Regions from separate parts of the Pseudoalteromonas sp. J2K-J979 genome, predicted to be linked through region 2. Evidence: predicted binding sites of a transcription regulator. Region 2 holds the regulator's gene; each other region holds the start of a gene.
What was found. Region 2 encodes LexA, which represses DNA repair genes until DNA is damaged. Its sites were predicted from a motif close to TACTGTATNNNNATACAGTA; they were not measured.

Region 1: AC3KVK_RS04310 (DNA topoisomerase III) is a predicted target of LexA. The motif match lies at 3,138-3,157, and genes of this name have one in related genera.
Region 3: recN (DNA repair protein RecN) is a predicted target of LexA. The motif match lies at 3,624-3,643, and genes of this name have one in related genera.

Annotation. Positions count from the first base shown of each region.
Region 1 is NZ_CM200281.1:905,524-911,215, forward strand. Features, by position in the region: gene ispA ((2E,6E)-farnesyl diphosphate synthase) at 1-241, opposite strand, end outside; gene AC3KVK_RS04295 (exodeoxyribonuclease VII small subunit) at 241-486, opposite strand; gene pomA (flagellar motor protein PomA) at 744-1,505, shown strand; gene AC3KVK_RS04305 (flagellar motor protein MotB) at 1,511-2,437, shown strand; gene AC3KVK_RS04310 (DNA topoisomerase III) at 3,171-5,078, shown strand; gene AC3KVK_RS04315 (M20 metallopeptidase family protein) at 5,117-5,692, opposite strand, start outside.
Region 2 is NZ_CM200281.1:3,326,251-3,331,942, reverse strand. Features, by position in the region: rRNA gene AC3KVK_RS15235 (23S ribosomal RNA) at 1-1,645, shown strand, start outside; rRNA gene rrf (5S ribosomal RNA) at 1,776-1,890, shown strand; gene lexA (transcriptional repressor LexA) at 2,042-2,659, shown strand; gene coxB (cytochrome c oxidase subunit II) at 2,908-4,035, shown strand; gene ctaD (cytochrome c oxidase subunit I) at 4,040-5,617, shown strand; gene AC3KVK_RS15210 (cytochrome c oxidase assembly protein) at 5,617-5,692, shown strand, end outside.
Region 3 is NZ_CM200281.1:1,306,876-1,312,567, forward strand. Features, by position in the region: gene gltB (glutamate synthase large subunit) at 1-410, shown strand, start outside; gene AC3KVK_RS06065 (glutamate synthase small subunit GltD family protein) at 423-1,844, shown strand; gene recN (DNA repair protein RecN) at 1,930-3,600, opposite strand; gene AC3KVK_RS06075 (hypothetical protein) at 3,717-4,259, opposite strand; gene nadK (NAD(+) kinase) at 4,358-5,239, opposite strand; gene AC3KVK_RS06085 (HrcA family transcriptional regulator) at 5,327-5,692, shown strand, end outside.

The DNA.
Region 1 (5,692 bases), 1.2 Mb from region 2:
AGGAATAACTATGAATACATTCAATAGCAGCAGCCACTTTTTGTAAAGCAAGCTGGTCAGCACCAAGCATTTGCCCTGTTAAAAATACTAGATGTGGCCTGAGACGTTTGCCACCATTGAACAGGCTATAACGTGCTGCAGAAAGGAGTTGTGCATCACCAGAAGTTTGCATCGACAAAATGGATGTTAACGTTTGTTCGACCAGGTATTGGCTGCGTTGTAAATCGTCTTGAATTGTCACTATTTTTGCTCTGTAGAGTCAAAGGGTGTGAGATCGCTTTCAGTAGAGTTGCCCATTAGAATGCTCACTTTTTGTTCTGCTTGTTGCAGTTTGGCTGAAGATGCTTGGGCAAGCTGAATACCGCGCTCAAATTGTTTTAATGACTGTTCGAGGGTAAGAGACCCATTTTCCATTTCTGAAACGATGTGCCCTAATTCGCCCATAGCGTCTTCAAAACTAAGATTTTCTGCTTTTTTTGTGGCCATTGTATTACTTCAGCTTAAGTATGAGTGGGTGGGATTTTAGGGGGATTCTCTAACTATTTCAATTTATCTGCCTTAGTCTCGCTAAATTATTGCGTGCCGATGCTGATTCTCTGTTTGAAAATTGCCGTCATCATAAAAATGGCGCTATAGTTGAACTTAAGTTATTAAACCTTTTGCCGATACTTAAAACTAAATTATCATACGCACTCTAAAGTGCTAACTTACCAATTTTAATTAAAATTTCCCTTGGAGGGCCAGTGGATTTAGCAACGTTAATAGGAATGCTTGGTGCGATCGGCTTTATTGTTATGGCAATGATTCTCGGTGGCGATTTAGGAATGTTCGTTGATATTCCTTCTGTGCTCATTGTTTTTTGTGGTTCATTATTTGTTGTGCTATCAAACTTTACGATGGGGCAGTTTTTTGGAATTGGTAAAGTGGCTGGAAAAGCGTTTATGTTTAAGCTTGAGACGCCTGAAGAGCTCATCGATAAAGCTGTTGAGCTAGCTGATTCCGCCAGAAAAGGAGGGTTCCTTGCTCTTGAAGAAGCAGAGATACCAAATGCATTTATGCAAAAAGGGGTCGATATGCTGGTTGATGGCCATGATGCCGATGTCGTGCGAGAAACCCTACAAAAAGATATTTCATTAACGTCAACACGGCATGATGCTGGCGCCACTTTATTTAAAGCGTTGGGTGATGTAGCTCCAGCAATGGGAATGATTGGTACACTGATCGGTTTGGTTGCAATGTTATCAAACATGGATGATCCGAAAGCGATAGGACCCGCGATGGCGGTTGCTTTGTTAACGACTCTTTATGGGGCCTTCTTGGCCAATGTTATCGCGATCCCGATTCAAGCTAAGTTAGAAAAGCGCAAAGACGAAGAAGAACTAAATCAAAAATTAATTTTAGATGCTGTGCTCGGGATTCAAGATGGTCAAAACCCAAAAGTAATTGAAGGGATACTTAAAAATTACCTACCAGAATCTAAACGCCAAATAGACACTGAGGGTTAGCTGTTATGTCTGATGAAGCCGAAGATTGCAAATGCCCTCCCCCAGGTTTGCCTGCTTGGATGGGGACGTTTGCAGACTTAATGTCATTGCTGATGTGTTTCTTTGTATTGTTGTTAGCTATGTCAGAAATGGATGTACTGAAATTTAAGCAAATAGCGGGCTCGATGAAATTTGCATTTGGTGTTCAAAATAAGCTTGAGGTAAAAGATATTCCAAAAGGCACAAGTGTGATCGCTATGGAGTTCCGCCCAGGAAAGCCTGAGCCGTCGCCTATTGAGACAATTCAACAGCAAACAGTTGAGATGACACAGCAAATGTTGGAGTTTCAAGCCGGTGATGAAGATTCGGCTGGGGGGCGCCAAGAACAGCGTGGGAATAAGCGTGGTGGTGAATCTCAAAGTACAGCGAAAAATGAATCGAGCCAAGCTGAAAGTACGGCTGACCAAGAACAAGTTAATGAGCTGGTTAAAAAAATAGCGCAACAGCTTGAAGAGCAAATCATGGATGGGGCAATAGAGCTCGAATCACTGGGTCAGCAAATTATTATTCGTATTCGAGAAAATGGTTCGTTTCCATCTGGAAGTGCTTTTTTGCAACCACAATTTAAACCCATTATTCAACAAATAGCTGAACTCTTGAAAGATGTTCCTGGCGAGATTACCGTTTCTGGCCACACAGATGATTATCAAGTAAGTAATGAACTATATTTTAATAATTGGGATTTATCAGCGAAACGTTCAGTGGCTGTAGCAAGCGAAATGCAGAAGGTGAGGGGATTCGATAAAAACCGTATGATGGTAATAGGTCATGCTGATACTCGGCCGTTAGTGCCAAATGAAGATACGGATTCGCGCAAACGTAATCGCCGTGTTGAGATTTCAATTATGCAAGGTAAAGCGAAAGAGTCTGATCCGATTGAGGTACAAAAGTAAATTTACGGTTGATTTTTTTCATAAAAGACGATTTACTGCAAACGCTAAGTAATTGTCTTAGTTTTATTTAAGGATAAATGAAATGAAAAGAATTGATAAATATACTTATATGCCAGGCAGTGGTGGTGGAAGCGATGATCCACCAAAAGAACCACCTAAGTCGAAATAATTGAAATGGAAGTGAAAGCTTCCATTTTACCAAATTATGAATGATATATTCCTACAAACTTTTTTAAATTATCAGCTATTACTAGTTTTGGCTGCATTCGTTCTGTCCTTTAAATTTAAACTTAAATCAGGTTGTTGGTTTTCTGCTGTAACATTCGTCTCTTTTTTAATAAGTTTTATCATTACTCCATTCCTATATGAGTATGATACAGCAAAATTTTATCGTTATTTTTTTTGGGCTTTCAACGATATTATTTGGATGAGTGCTATCGCAATCTTAGGTATTAAGGATAGAATTTCACTAAGACTATCAGTCACTGCTCAATTAGTTTTTATCCCTGTTATACTCATACAGCTTTTTAAAATAGTGGATAAGCATTTTCTAGAATACGAAGTGATAGACTCGATATATAAAACGATCATCCCTCTTTCAAACACCCTTGTCGTAGCGTTATGTTTTGCACCTTTGGTTTTTGGTTTTATTATAGGTAAGCAAAAACAACTAGCTAATTAGCACTTTCAGAATTATCATTACTGTTATTATATACAGTTGTAAATTTTGAGTATGAAACTCTATATTGCAGAAAAGCCTTCATTAGGACGTGCGATAGCTGATGTACTCCCGAAACCTCTACAAAAAGGGGAAGGCTTTATTAAAGCCAGCAATGGCGATGTTGTCTCTTGGTGTATCGGGCATTTGTTAGAACAAGCAGAACCTGACAGTTATGATCCTAGATTTAAAAAGTGGCAGCTTAATGATTTGCCAATCATCCCGTTAAAATGGCAACTCAGTGTAAAACCAAAAACTAAAAAGCAGTTTAATATTCTCAAAAAGTTGATTTTACAAGCTGATGAGCTAATTCATGCAGGAGATCCTGATAGAGAAGGGCAGTTGTTAGTAGATGAGGTAATTGATTTTGTTGGCGTTAATGAACAAAAAAAAGCATCTGTTCAGCGTTTATTAGTCAGTGACTTGAACCCCTCTGCAGTGAAGAAATCATTGTTCAATCAAAATAGAAATATCGACTTTGTTCCTCTGTCTGTGTCTGCTTTAGCACGGTCTCGTGCGGACTGGCTCTTTGGTATGAATCTTACTCGTGCGTATACTTTAGCTGGCCAGCAGGCTGGCAGCCACCGCGTTTTATCAGTAGGAAGAGTACAAACACCGATTTTAGGGTTGGTAGTGCGTCGAGATCTTGAAATTGAAAACTTTATTGCAAAGCCCTTTTATGAAGTACATGCGCATTTAAAAACTGATAAAGCAGAAGATTTTACCGCTAAATGGCAACCAAGTGCCGCATGCGAGCCTTATCAAGATGAAGATGGACGAATTTTGTTAAAGGCATTAGCTGAAAATGTAGTTAAAAGAATTGAGAACCAATCAGCATTAGTCACTAAACTTTCTCAAAAAGAAAAACGCCACACATCACCATTGCCCTATAACTTGTCGTCATTGCAGATTGATGCCGCCAAAGTATATGGCATGTCTGCGCAAGTTGTATTAAATGTGTGCCAAAATTTATATGAAAAACATAAAGCGATCACTTATCCACGTTCAGATAATCGTTATTTACCAACCGAGCATTTTGCTGAGGCTGAGCAAGTGCTTGATGCTATTAAACACAATAAGGGCCAATCAGACTCACTTATCCAACAAGCTGACTTATCGATTCGTTCTAAATGTTGGAATGACTCAAAGGTTGAAGCGCACCATGCAATCATCCCCACCAGTAAAAAGTTGCCTGTGAGCAGCCTTGATAAAGATGAATTAAAACTTTACCAGTTAATTGCACGGCATTATTTAATCCAATTTTACCCACCTTACATTTTCAATGAAACAAAAGTCGAAGTGGAGATAGCGGGAGGAAAGTTTAGCGCTACAGCCAAAGAAGAACTGCAACAAGGTTTTAAAATTCTTTTAGGTAAAGGGGAGTCCAAAATTGAGCCGCTTTTACCGTCATTGACTTTAGGTCAGCGGTTGCACTGTCCATTTGGTGACCTGCTGGAGAAGTACACTCAGCCTCCAGCGTATTTTAATGATGCGAGCTTATTAAGTGCGATGACAGGAATTAGCAGGTTTGTCACAGATCCCAGCATCAAAAAAATACTCAAAGAGACGGATGGCCTAGGTACAGAAGCAACACGAGCTGGGATTATTGAATTACTTTTTAGGCGTGATTTTTTAAAACGGGAAGGTAAAAAGATAGTATCAACGATTGCAGGTAGAAGCCTGATTGAAATGTTGCCAGACTTGATTACCCGACCTGATTTAACAGCTAAATGGGAAGCTGGTTTGGCTGCAATATCTCGAAAAGAACAAAGCTACCAAGGGTTTATGCAACCTTTGTTGGAACAACTCAATCAACTTATCTCTTTGTCATCGAGCTGTGATGCCAGTGCTTTTAAATATATTAAAGGGCCCACACCGACTCGTCGATTTAAAAGAAAGCGAAAAGCGTCGGGCAATAAGTAACATCTAAATGATTATGGGTATTCAAAACTCCTACATATTCATTTGATGCGTTTATCATCAGGTAAGTTGAATAAGTGTAAAGCGGCTGCACTCATGGCTCTGACACCTGTTTCAATAGTTTTTGAATAATCGGGTGCATATAAACTTGAATGCAAAGATGGAAGGGTTTCATTATTGCTCTTTGCGTTTTTGTATCGAGAAGGTTCAACGCTGCCGAGCCAAAAGAGGGTGATAGGGATTTGGTGCTTGGTCCGACCATAAAGTCCAAAGTCTTCACCAGCCATTACAGGATCAGCTGTTATCACATTAGCTTGGCCGAGCTCGATAGAAATACTGCTCTTAATATATTGTGCCAATTTAGTATGATTTATAGTTGATGGGATAGATTCTTCTTCATGTACAATAACTTGCGGATAATATGAGTCATCAAGGCCCGCACTCAGTGCAATGCCTGCTGTTAAGCGCTTGATTGCAGCTATTTGCTGATCGCGTACCTCTGAGTTATAAGAACGAAGTGTGAGTTGCAATTTCACTTCATCAGAAATGATATTATGTTTTGTTCCCCCATGAATGGATCCAATAGTTAAAACCGAAGGCTCTAATGGTGTAACCTC
Region 2 (5,692 bases):
CTGACATGAGTAACGATAATGCGGGTGAAAAACCCGCACGCCGGAAGACCAAGGGTTCCTATCCCATGTTAATCAGGGTAGGGTGAGTCGACCCCTAAGGCGAGGCGGAAACGCGTAGTCGATGGGAAACGGGTTAATATTCCCGTACTCGGCATGAATGCGATGGGGAGACGGAGCAGGCTAGGCAAGCATGGCGTTGGTTGTCCATGTGAAAGTAAGTAGGTTGAGAACTTAGGCAAATCCGGGTTCTTAAGACTGAGATACGAGACGAGCTACTACGGTAGTGAAGTTGTTGATGCCATACTTCCAGGAAAATCCTCTAAGCTTCAGTTCATGCTGAATCGTACCCCAAACCGACACAGGTGGTCAGGTAGAGAATACTAAGGCGCTTGAGAGAACTCGGGTGAAGGAACTAGGCAAAATAGTACCGTAACTTCGGGAGAAGGTACGCTGCTGACGGTGATAGGACTTGCTCCTTAAGCTGTTGGCAGTCACAGTAACCAGGTGGCTGGGACTGTTTATTAAAAACACAGCACTGTGCAAAATCGAAAGATGACGTATACGGTGTGACACCTGCCCGGTGCCGGAAGGTTAATTGATGGGGTTATCTTCGGAGAAGCTCTTGATCGAAGCCCCGGTAAACGGCGGCCGTAACTATAACGGTCCTAAGGTAGCGAAATTCCTTGTCGGGTAAGTTCCGACCTGCACGAATGGTGTAACCATGGCCACGCTGTCTCCACCCGAGACTCAGTGAAATTGAAATCGCAGTGAAGATGCTGTGTACCCGCGGCTAGACGGAAAGACCCCGTGAACCTTTACTACAGCTTGGCACTGAACATTGAACCTACATGTGTAGGATAGGTGGGAGACTTTGAAGCAGCGACGCTAGTTGTTGTGGAGTCGTCCTTGAAATACCACCCTTGTAGTTTTGATGTTCTAACGTAGGCCCCTAATCGGGGTTGCGGACAGTGCCTGGTGGGTAGTTTGACTGGGGCGGTCTCCTCCCAAAGAGTAACGGAGGAGCACGAAGGTTTGCTAAGTACGGTCGGACATCGTACGGTTAGTGTAATGGTAGAAGCAAGCTTAACTGCGAGACGGACAAGTCGAGCAGGTACGAAAGTAGGTCATAGTGATCCGGTGGTTCTGAATGGAAGGGCCATCGCTCAACGGATAAAAGGTACTCCGGGGATAACAGGCTGATACCGCCCAAGAGTTCATATCGACGGCGGTGTTTGGCACCTCGATGTCGGCTCATCACATCCTGGGGCTGAAGTCGGTCCCAAGGGTATGGCTGTTCGCCATTTAAAGTGGTACGCGAGCTGGGTTTAGAACGTCGTGAGACAGTTCGGTCCCTATCTGCCGTGGGCGTTTGAGAATTGAGAGGGGCTGCTCCTAGTACGAGAGGACCGGAGTGGACGAACCGCTGGTGTTCGGGTTGTCATGCCAATGGCACTGCCCGGTAGCTACGTTCGGAATCGATAAGCGCTGAAAGCATCTAAGCGCGAAGCGAGCCTCGAGATGAGTTCTCACTTGGAGTTTAACTCCACTAAAGGGCCGTTGGAGACTACAACGTTGATAGGTAGGATGTGGAAGCGCTGCGAGGCGTTAAGCTAACCTATACTAATTACCCGTGAGGCTTAACCATACAACGCCAAAGTGGTTTGTATGAAGCACTGATAAATAAGCAAGAAGTTAGATAGACTGAAGTAGACAATTTTAAAATCAGCCTTCCGAATTTAGTTTTACGGCGAAAGCGGTAAAGCGGCAAAATTTTGCTTGGTGACAATAGCGTTTTGGACCCACCTGACTCCATTCCGAACTCAGTAGTGAAACGAAACAGCGCCGATGGTAGTGTGGGATTACCCATGTGAGAGTAGGACATCGCCAGGCTCCTATTAAGAAAAGCCCGACTCAATGAGTCGGGCTTTTTGCTGTCTGAGTTTTTATTTTAACTATCTGTTTGAGAAAGTCGATAATATATTGCGCTTTCATTTACCCTGTATATAATTACAGTTATCTTTACTGTATGGAAATCCAGTGTATGCGTCCACTTACAAAACGTCAGGCTCAAATACTAGAGCTAATAAAGGTATTTATTAAAGATACAGGCATGCCTCCTACACGCGCTGAAATAGCTAATACGCTAGGCTTTAAAAGTGCAAATGCAGCAGAGGAACACCTCAAAGCCCTTGCAAAAAAAGGCTTTATCGAAATGGTGCCTGGTGCAAGTCGAGGTTTAAGGTTGGTCGAAGATGATGAGCCTGAACAACTTGGTTTACCACTAATTGGTAAAGTTGCTGCTGGTGAACCTATTTTGGCTCAAGAACATGTAGAAAGTCATTACCAAGTTGATCCGATGTTATTTAAACCAGCCGCAGACTTCTTGTTAAGAGTCGATGGGATGAGCATGAAAGATATTGGTATTATGGATGGTGATTTGTTAGCCGTTCATCGATGTGCTGTTGCACTAAATGGCCAAGTTGTTGTTGCTCGTGTCGGCGAGGATGTGACGGTCAAGCGTTTTGAGCAAAAGGGCAAAAAAGTTTACCTTCATGCTGAAAACGAAGAGTTCAATCCGATAATTGTTGATTTGTCTGAAGAAGCTCTTGATATTGAAGGGCTTGCGGTTGGCGTTATTCGTAATGCTGATTGGATGTAAAAAAGATGTTAATGTTATTTTTGTTTCGATTTATATTTAACAATCTGATTTAATTGTATTTATTTTAGTGCGCTTGTCGCACTTTATTTTTTATTGCTATATTTCTCACCCCCTTTCTTGCTTAACACTCCATCCTTGACTAGTTTTCAACTACAGCTGATTGAAAAATCATCTATTGGATTCTAGTTAATAATAATAATGAAGAAATAATTTGGCGTGCTTAAATTTCTTCACTAAAGGAGTGTGTTATGGGTAAGGTCTTTATGTCCTTGCTCGTTATGTTTGTTACATCGTCTAATGTTTTTGCACAAAGCAAATACAATATGACTACAGGTGTAACTGACATCAGCGAGAATGTTTATAACCTACATATGACAATTTTTATAATTTGTTGTGTGATAGGAGTTATTGTCTTCTCTATTATGTTTTGGGCCTTATTCAATCATCGTAAGTCTAAAGGTGTGACTGCTTCACAGTTTCATGAAAGCACCAAAGTTGAAATATTATGGACCGCCATTCCATTTTTGATTCTAATCTTAATGGCTATTCCTGCGACGAAAACCCTTATTGCGATGGAAGATACATCTAAGGCTGACATTACCATCAAGATAACGGGGTCACAGTGGAAATGGCACTATGAGTATATCGAACATGACTTAAGTTTTTACTCCATTTTATCTACACCACAAGACCAAATTAATAACCATATAACTAAAACTGAAAATTATTTACTTGAAGTCGATAAACCACTGGTTATCCCAACTAATCGCAAAGTTCGTTTTTTGATGACTTCTGATGATGTTATCCACTCATGGTGGGTCCCTGATTTTGCTGTTAAAAAAGATGCGAATCCAGGTTTTATAAATGAAGCATGGACTAGAGTAAACGAGCCTGGAATATACAGAGGTCAATGTGCTGAACTTTGTGGGAAAGATCATGGCTTTATGCCAGTGGTGGTCGAAGCCGTCGAGCCAGATGCTTTTGACTCTTGGCTTAACAATGCGAAAAAAGAAAATGCGCAAGCAGCTCAAGCTGATCTGAAGCTATTAGACCAGACATTATCAGAAGAGGAGTTAATGACATTGGGCGAGCAAGTTTATATCGCAAGTTGTGCAGCATGTCATCAGGTTACCGGTTTAGGTCTAGGTGGCGTATTCCCTGCGCTCAAGGATAGTCCTATAGCAAAGGGCGATATCATTGATCATATCGACATAGTTTTGCATGGTAAACCAGGTACGGCTATGCAAGCCTACGTAAAACAACTTTCTTTAAAACAGCTTGCAGCCGTTATTACCTATGAGCGAAATGCCTGGGGAAATAATACTGGGGATCTTGTTCAGCCAAGTGACGTAAAGAATAGAATGAAGGAAGAATAATAATATGACCGCGCTTACTCATGAACATTCGGATTCTCACGCTACCCCAAGTGGAATAAAGCGTTGGCTATTTACAACAAACCACAAAGATATTGGCTCATTGTACCTTATCTTTTCTTTGGTTATGTTTTTAGTCGGCGGTGCGATGGCTATGGTTATCCGAGCTGAACTATTTCAGCCTGGATTACAGTTGGTTGAACCTGATTTTTTTAACCAAATGACAACAGTACATGGACTCATTATGGTTTTTGGCGCTGTGATGCCTGCTTTTACGGGGTTGGCAAATTGGATGATCCCAATGATGATTGGCGCACCAGATATGGCGCTTCCTAGAATGAATAACTGGAGTTTCTGGATACTCCCTTTTGCATTTTCTATTTTACTCATGTCACTTTTTATGGAAGGTGGTGGACCTAATTTCGGTTGGACCTTTTACGCACCTCTATCTACAACGTATAGCAATGATAGTACAGCATTTTTTGTGTTTGCTGTTCACATTATGGGGATTAGTTCTATCATGGGGGCGATTAATGTCATTGTGACGATTGTAAATTTGCGCGCTCCAGGCATGACGTGGATGAAATTACCATTGTTTGTGTGGACTTGGTTGATCACTGCTTTTTTATTAATTGCTGTGATGCCTGTTTTAGCAGGAGCAGTAACAATGGTTCTCACGGATAAATATTTTGGGACTAGCTTCTTTAATGCTATGGGTGGCGGCGACCCAGTCATGTTTCAACATATCTTTTGGTTTTTCGGTCATCCAGAAGTGTATATTATGATTTTGCCCGCTTTTGGTATTATCTCTTCCATTGTTCCTACTTTTTCTCGTAAACCTTTGTTTGGCTACGCTTCAATGGTCTATGCAACTGCCTCAATTGCGTTTTTATCTTTCATTGTATGGGCTCACCATATGTTTACCACGGGGATGCCTTTAGCTGGAGAGCTATTTTTTATGTATAGCACGATGCTGATATCGGTACCTACAGGTGTTAAGGTCTTTAACTGGGTCGCCACTATGTGGCGTGGTTCAATTAGTTTCGAAATCCCGATGTTGTTTAGTATCGCTTTTATTGTGCTATTCACAATAGGAGGGTTTTCAGGTTTGATGCTGGCAATCACCCCTGCAGATTTTCAATATCATGATACTTATTTTGTTGTTGCGCATTTCCATTACGTTCTCGTAACTGGTGCTGTTTTTTCTATCATGGCAGCTGCGTATTATTGGCTGCCAAAATGGACAGGCAACATGTATCACCAAGGGTGGGCACAAGCGCATTTTTGGCTCTCACTTATAAGTGTTAATGTACTTTTCTTTCCTATGCACTTTGTTGGTCTAGCTGGTATGCCAAGACGTATTCCTGATTACGCTCTTCAATTTGCTGATTTTAATGCAATCATCAGTATTGGTGGTTTTGCTTTTGGTCTATCGCAGCTACTGTTTGTATGGGTTGTGATTAAGTGTATTAAAGGGGGAGAAAAAGCGACTGCGAGAGTATGGGAGGGTGCGCATGGACTCGAATGGGAAGTGCCTTCACCAGCTCCGTATCATACGTTTGATAAACCTCCGGTTATAAAATAATGGCTTCTTTACATAATAAATTGTTATTTAAGCTGCTGATTACATGTGCGGGAATGTTTGCGTTTGCATTTGCTC
Region 3 (5,692 bases), 1.6 Mb from region 2:
GGAATTCGGGCACCATTGCGGTCATTGAAGGAGCGGGCGATAACGCTTGTGAATATATGACTGGTGGTGTGGTGTGTATTTTAGGCCGTACCGGAATTAATTTTGGAGCCGGAATGACGGGTGGATTTGCTTATGTGCTAGATGAAGCAAATGACTTTGAAAAACGCATCAACTCAGAATTAGTTGAATTGGTAGAAATGGATGACTTAGTGATTCACCATGAACACCTTCGAGGCTTGATAGCTGAACATTTAGAAGCAACGAAATCCTGCCGAGCAGAAATGATTCTTGCTGATTTTGAACACTATTTAACTCAGTTTAGATTGATCAAACCTAAATCGAGTGATGTAAAAAGTTTACTTGGTCATCGTGCTCGCAGTAGTGCTGAGCTTAGAGTGCAGGCTCAGTAAAGGAGAAGTAGAATGGCACAGAATGTATATCAATTTATCGATGTCCAACGAGTAGATCCTCGTAAAAAGCCGATATCGACACGTAAAAAACAATTTGTAGAAATCTACGAACCTTTTTCAGCCAAGCAAGTTGACTCTCAAGCTGACCGCTGTTTGGATTGTGGTAATCCATATTGTGAGTGGAAATGTCCGGTTCATAATTATATTCCACAGTGGCTGAAACTGATTAAAGACGGCAAAATTATTGAAGCGGCTGAATTATCGCATCGAACAAATTCGTTGCCAGAGGTATGCGGTCGTGTTTGTCCGCAAGATAGACTTTGTGAAGGCTCTTGCACACTCAATGATGAATTCGGTGCGGTTACCATAGGTAATATTGAAAAGTATATTACGGATACTGCTTTTGAGATGGGATGGAAACCTGACACTTCTTACGTAGTTTGGACAGATAAAAAAGTGGCTATTATTGGCGCAGGTCCCGCTGGATTGGGGTGTGCTGATATTTTGGCGAGAAACGGTGTTAAGCCAGTAGTTTTTGATCGTCACCCAGAGATTGGTGGTCTGCTTACTTTTGGTATTCCGTCATTTAAGCTAGAAAAGTCAGTCATGGAAAAGCGCCGTGAAATTTTTACTGATATGGGTGTTGAATTTCGCTTAAATACTGAAGTTGGAAAAGACATTGAACTCGAGCAATTACTTTCAGAATATGACGCTGTTTTTGTTGGGGTAGGTACGTATAAAAACATGCGTGGTGGCCTAGAAAATGAAGAGGCGCATGGTGTGTTTGACGCACTTCCTTTCTTAATTGCTAACACAAATAAAGTAATGGGATTTGATAACGAAGCGTACCCTTATCAAGATATGGCGAACAAACGTGTCGTGGTATTGGGTGGGGGTGATACAGCAATGGATTGCGTGAGAACGTCAATTCGACAAGGTGCCAGTGATGTTGTCTGTGCATATCGACGCGATGAAGCAAACATGCCTGGCTCAGCCCGTGAAGTAAAAAATGCTAAAGAAGAAGGGGTACGTTTTGAGTTTAATGTACAACCTAAAGGGATGATCTTAAATTCTGAAGGTCAAGTCACCGGTGTGCAAATGGTTAAAACACAATTAGGTGAACCGGATGCTAAAGGGCGTCGCCGAGCCGAAGAAGTGAGTGGTTCGGAACATGTATTAGCTGCAGATGCAGTGATTATGGCATTTGGCTTTCAAGCACATTCAATGCCTTGGCTTGAACCATTTGGTGTCGAATGCGATCAATGGGGCCGAATTGTTGCACCAGAACAAGGTTCGGGACACACTCATCAAACGACCAACCCGAAAATCTTTGCTGGTGGTGATGCTGTACGAGGTTCAGATTTGGTGGTTACAGCTATTTTTGAAGGCCGAAATGCAGCTGAAGGAATTTTGGACTATCTAGAAGTTCAATAACAAGCATGAACGAATAAAAAAGGTAAGCACTTTGCTTACCTTTTTTATTTATATGAGGTAAAAACTGTTCGATATCGCACTCAAACTAGGCACACGCTTCGAGTAGTTCTTGGGCGTTAGACAGAGTGGTCTGACTAATATTATTGCCCCCGAGTAAACGGGCAATTTCATTAACACGACCTTGTTGGTCAAGGTGGCGCATTTGAGTATGCGTTTGCTTGCCATCGCTGAATTTTGCAACAAAGAATTGATGGTGCCCACTGCAAGCTACTTGCGGTAAATGGGTTACACAGATCACTTGTGTTGACTGACCTAATTGGCGTAACAGTAAGCCAACCGCAGATGCTGTCGGGCCAGAAATACCCACGTCCACTTCATCAAAAATAAGGGTGGGCGTTGTCACTTTAGCCGCGATGATAACCTGAATCGCTAAACTAATACGTGAAAGTTCACCGCCAGATGCCACTTTTGCTAAAGGCTGCATGGGTTGACCAGGGTTGGTGCAAACCATAAATTCAATTTTATCAGCGCCATGCGCACTAGGCGTCGCATTCGCTTCAAAATTTAGAACGATTTCAAAAATGCCATTTTCCATTGACAGTGTGTGCATACTGTTAGAAATTAATGTGTTTAGCTCTGTGGCTGCGGTCTTGCGGCTATCACTTAATTGTTTAGCATTGCAATAGTATGCTTCTCTTGTATGCTCAATCTCAGCATCGAGTTGGTGTAATCGCTTCGAATCATGGCTAATTTTAGTCAACGAATTGACTAACTGAGTATGAAACTCTGGCAATTCTTCTGGTCGAATATGATGTTTTCGCGCTAATTCTAAAGCTTTGGCCATACGCTCTTCGACTTCGTTTAATGTGTTTGGGTCACACTCTGTTTTCTCTTGGTAACGTCTAATTTGAGCCGATGCATCTTCAATTTGCACAGCTGCTTCAAACAATAAGTCGGCCACTGAACTGAGCTGAGGATCGATTTGAGCAAGTTCAGCAAACTTATTGGCACTATGTTGTACCATACTGTATGCGTTGCCGTTATCTTCATCATAGAGATGCTGAAGTTCACGCTGACTTGACTCAAGTAATGTTTGAGTATGGCTTAATAAACTATGTTGAGATTCGACATCTTCGTATTCACCTGGCTCCAAAGCAAAATCGTCTAATTCAGCGACCTGATACTCTAAAAGCTGCTGTTGGGCTTGCTGTTGCTGTTGAAGCTGCAGTAATTGCGTATGCTCTTTTTTAAGGTTTTGATATTGTTTAAACAAGTCTTTGGTGGCGAGCAGTAAGTCAAAATGACCGGCATATTCATCAAGAAGTTGGAGTTGATGATCATTTTTGCTCAACAATTGATGGGCATGCTGCCCGTGAATAGCAATCAATAATTGACTGAGGGATTTAAGTTGGCTTGCAGTGACTGCTGAGCCATTAATGTAGGCTTTGCTGCGTCCAGTATGGCTAATCACCCGACGCAAAATACATTCATCATCACTTAGCAAATCATGTTGAGCTAAAAATGCTTTAGCTTTGGGTAAATGACGAATATCAAATTGAGCGGTGACTTCTGCTTTATCAGCGCCTGGGCGTACCATTGCAGCTTCTGAGCGTTCACCTAAACATAAAGAAAGCGCGTCGATAGCAATAGACTTTCCAGCACCGGTTTCACCTGTAATGGTAGTCATACCTGCTGACCACTCAGTGCTGAGTTGGCTGACAATAGCAAAATTTGAAACTTCTAACGCAATTAACATACTGTTTATCCATCCAGTTCATTAACTGTTAATTTATACAGTATTTGTAAATTGCGCAAATATTTTTTTAATTATTTAATGTTGCTTTTAAGCCAATAATGCATGACTCAATCTGATTAAATAACAGCTTCTTTATCATCATTGTGTATTTCTGATGATGCTTGGTCGGGCGTTTCATCTTCGGTTGAAGGTAAAATGTCAGGGCTTTTCAGAGTGAATACCAGAGCAGGTAATTGCTCTTCATAGAATAGTTTATTAAAACCGCGCCCTGAAGGCAGCTCAGTCGCGAAGTTTAATATCCGTTCAGCAAGCTCATCTTTGTGACCTGTGACGTGGGTTTTAGCCATTTCACTGGCTAACACGTTTGAGAGATTATCTAGGCATGCTTCCATTAATATTAGGTTATTATCATTATGAGCTTGCACAACAAAAAAATTGTTCGCAATGGCTTGCATTGCTGGTAAGTGCTTTGGTCTGAGTAATTTGGCTTCACTAAAATAACTGAGTTGTTTTTTATAGTTATCAGTGACGATTTTGACCCGCTCATTGAATAATTGTTTCTTGAGGGCTTCTGCTTTTTTTCGGTTTTTTTCTATCACTGTATAAGTTGAGAAAAGCGCGATCAATAAAATTACAGATAAAAGTACTACATAAGTCATAATTATTATTATTTTCCTAATAAATTGGCACTGAAAACAGCTGCAGCATACTGAAACTACAACAAAATTAAAACACTCTTTTTATGCAAATTTATAAATCAATATAATTGGCTGCCCCATTTTAATTTTTGCCTTAACACGTTGTAATAAGAATACTCTTTAGGGTGAATTAAGCGCAGTGGTTTATCGCCTTTTTTGATCACAACTTCATCACCTGGCATCACAGCCATCACGATGTGACTATCGCAGCTAATCTGCAGATTATCATCATTTTTTAGGCTGAGTTTTAAGCGAATCTCATTGTCTGCATCGACAACAAGCGGCCGACTAGATAATGTATGGGGAAACATCGGGACTAAGGCCATCGCGTTAAGTTCAGGGGTTAAAATAGGCCCGCCACCAGAAAGGGAATAGGCCGTTGACCCCGTTGGCGTGCAAACAATTAGCCCATCTGATTTTTGTGAATATACGAAATCGTCATTGATAAAGGCCTCAAATTCAATCATATGTGCGACTTTATCTGCGTGCAAAACGGCTTCATTGACCGCTGAGTTAGTGCTTTTGAGCTTTTCGTGGCGATACACTTCGACTTCCAACAAAAAGCGTTTTTCTTGAATATAATGGCCACTGAGAACTTGCTCGAGATCGGCTTCAAAATTATCAGGGTCTAAATCAGTTAAAAAACCTAAATTGCCCCGGTTTACTCCAATCACGGCCACATCGAAGCGAGACAATACTCGCGCAGCCCCTAGCATATTTCCATCACCACCGACGACAATGGCTAAATCACATTGGCGGCCCAGATCAACTAGCTCTACCGTTCGTGAGGCATCAACCTTCATTTCTAGACCAACTTGTTGTTCGATCAATACTGTGTAACCCAAAGCATCCAGAAAACTGTCCAATTTTTTTAAGGTTAAGTTTGCGCCAGCATGGTTGGGTTTGCCAATCAGGCCGATGGTGGAGAAAGTCTTATTCATGGTTATTGACTGAAAGTTAATATAATTTCAGTATATCCAAAAGCTCTGCTACTTGAAAATAAATAAGCGCGCCCACATAAACTCGTTATGAAACTAAATCCTCGTGATCTCAAAGTATTTACCTCACTGATGGACTTGCATTGCAATGGTTCAGGACTCGCTGTGCCTTCGGCATTAATTGCAAAACAAAAGGGGATGGCGGTTTGCTCTGCGACTGTCCGCAATGCAATGGTTAGACTTGAAAAGTTGGGGTTAATTTACTCGCCGCATACCTCTGCAGGACGAGTGCCGACTAAAGAAGGGTATCAATTTTGGTTGAATGAATTATTTGATCTTTCATCAATTGCCGCTTTTTGGCAGCCCAGCCAAGAGGCGTTAATTCAGTTTACTCATTCAATTAGCCAACGCTATAAGTTATGCGCTTGTGTTGGTTTACCAACGGTGACATCACAG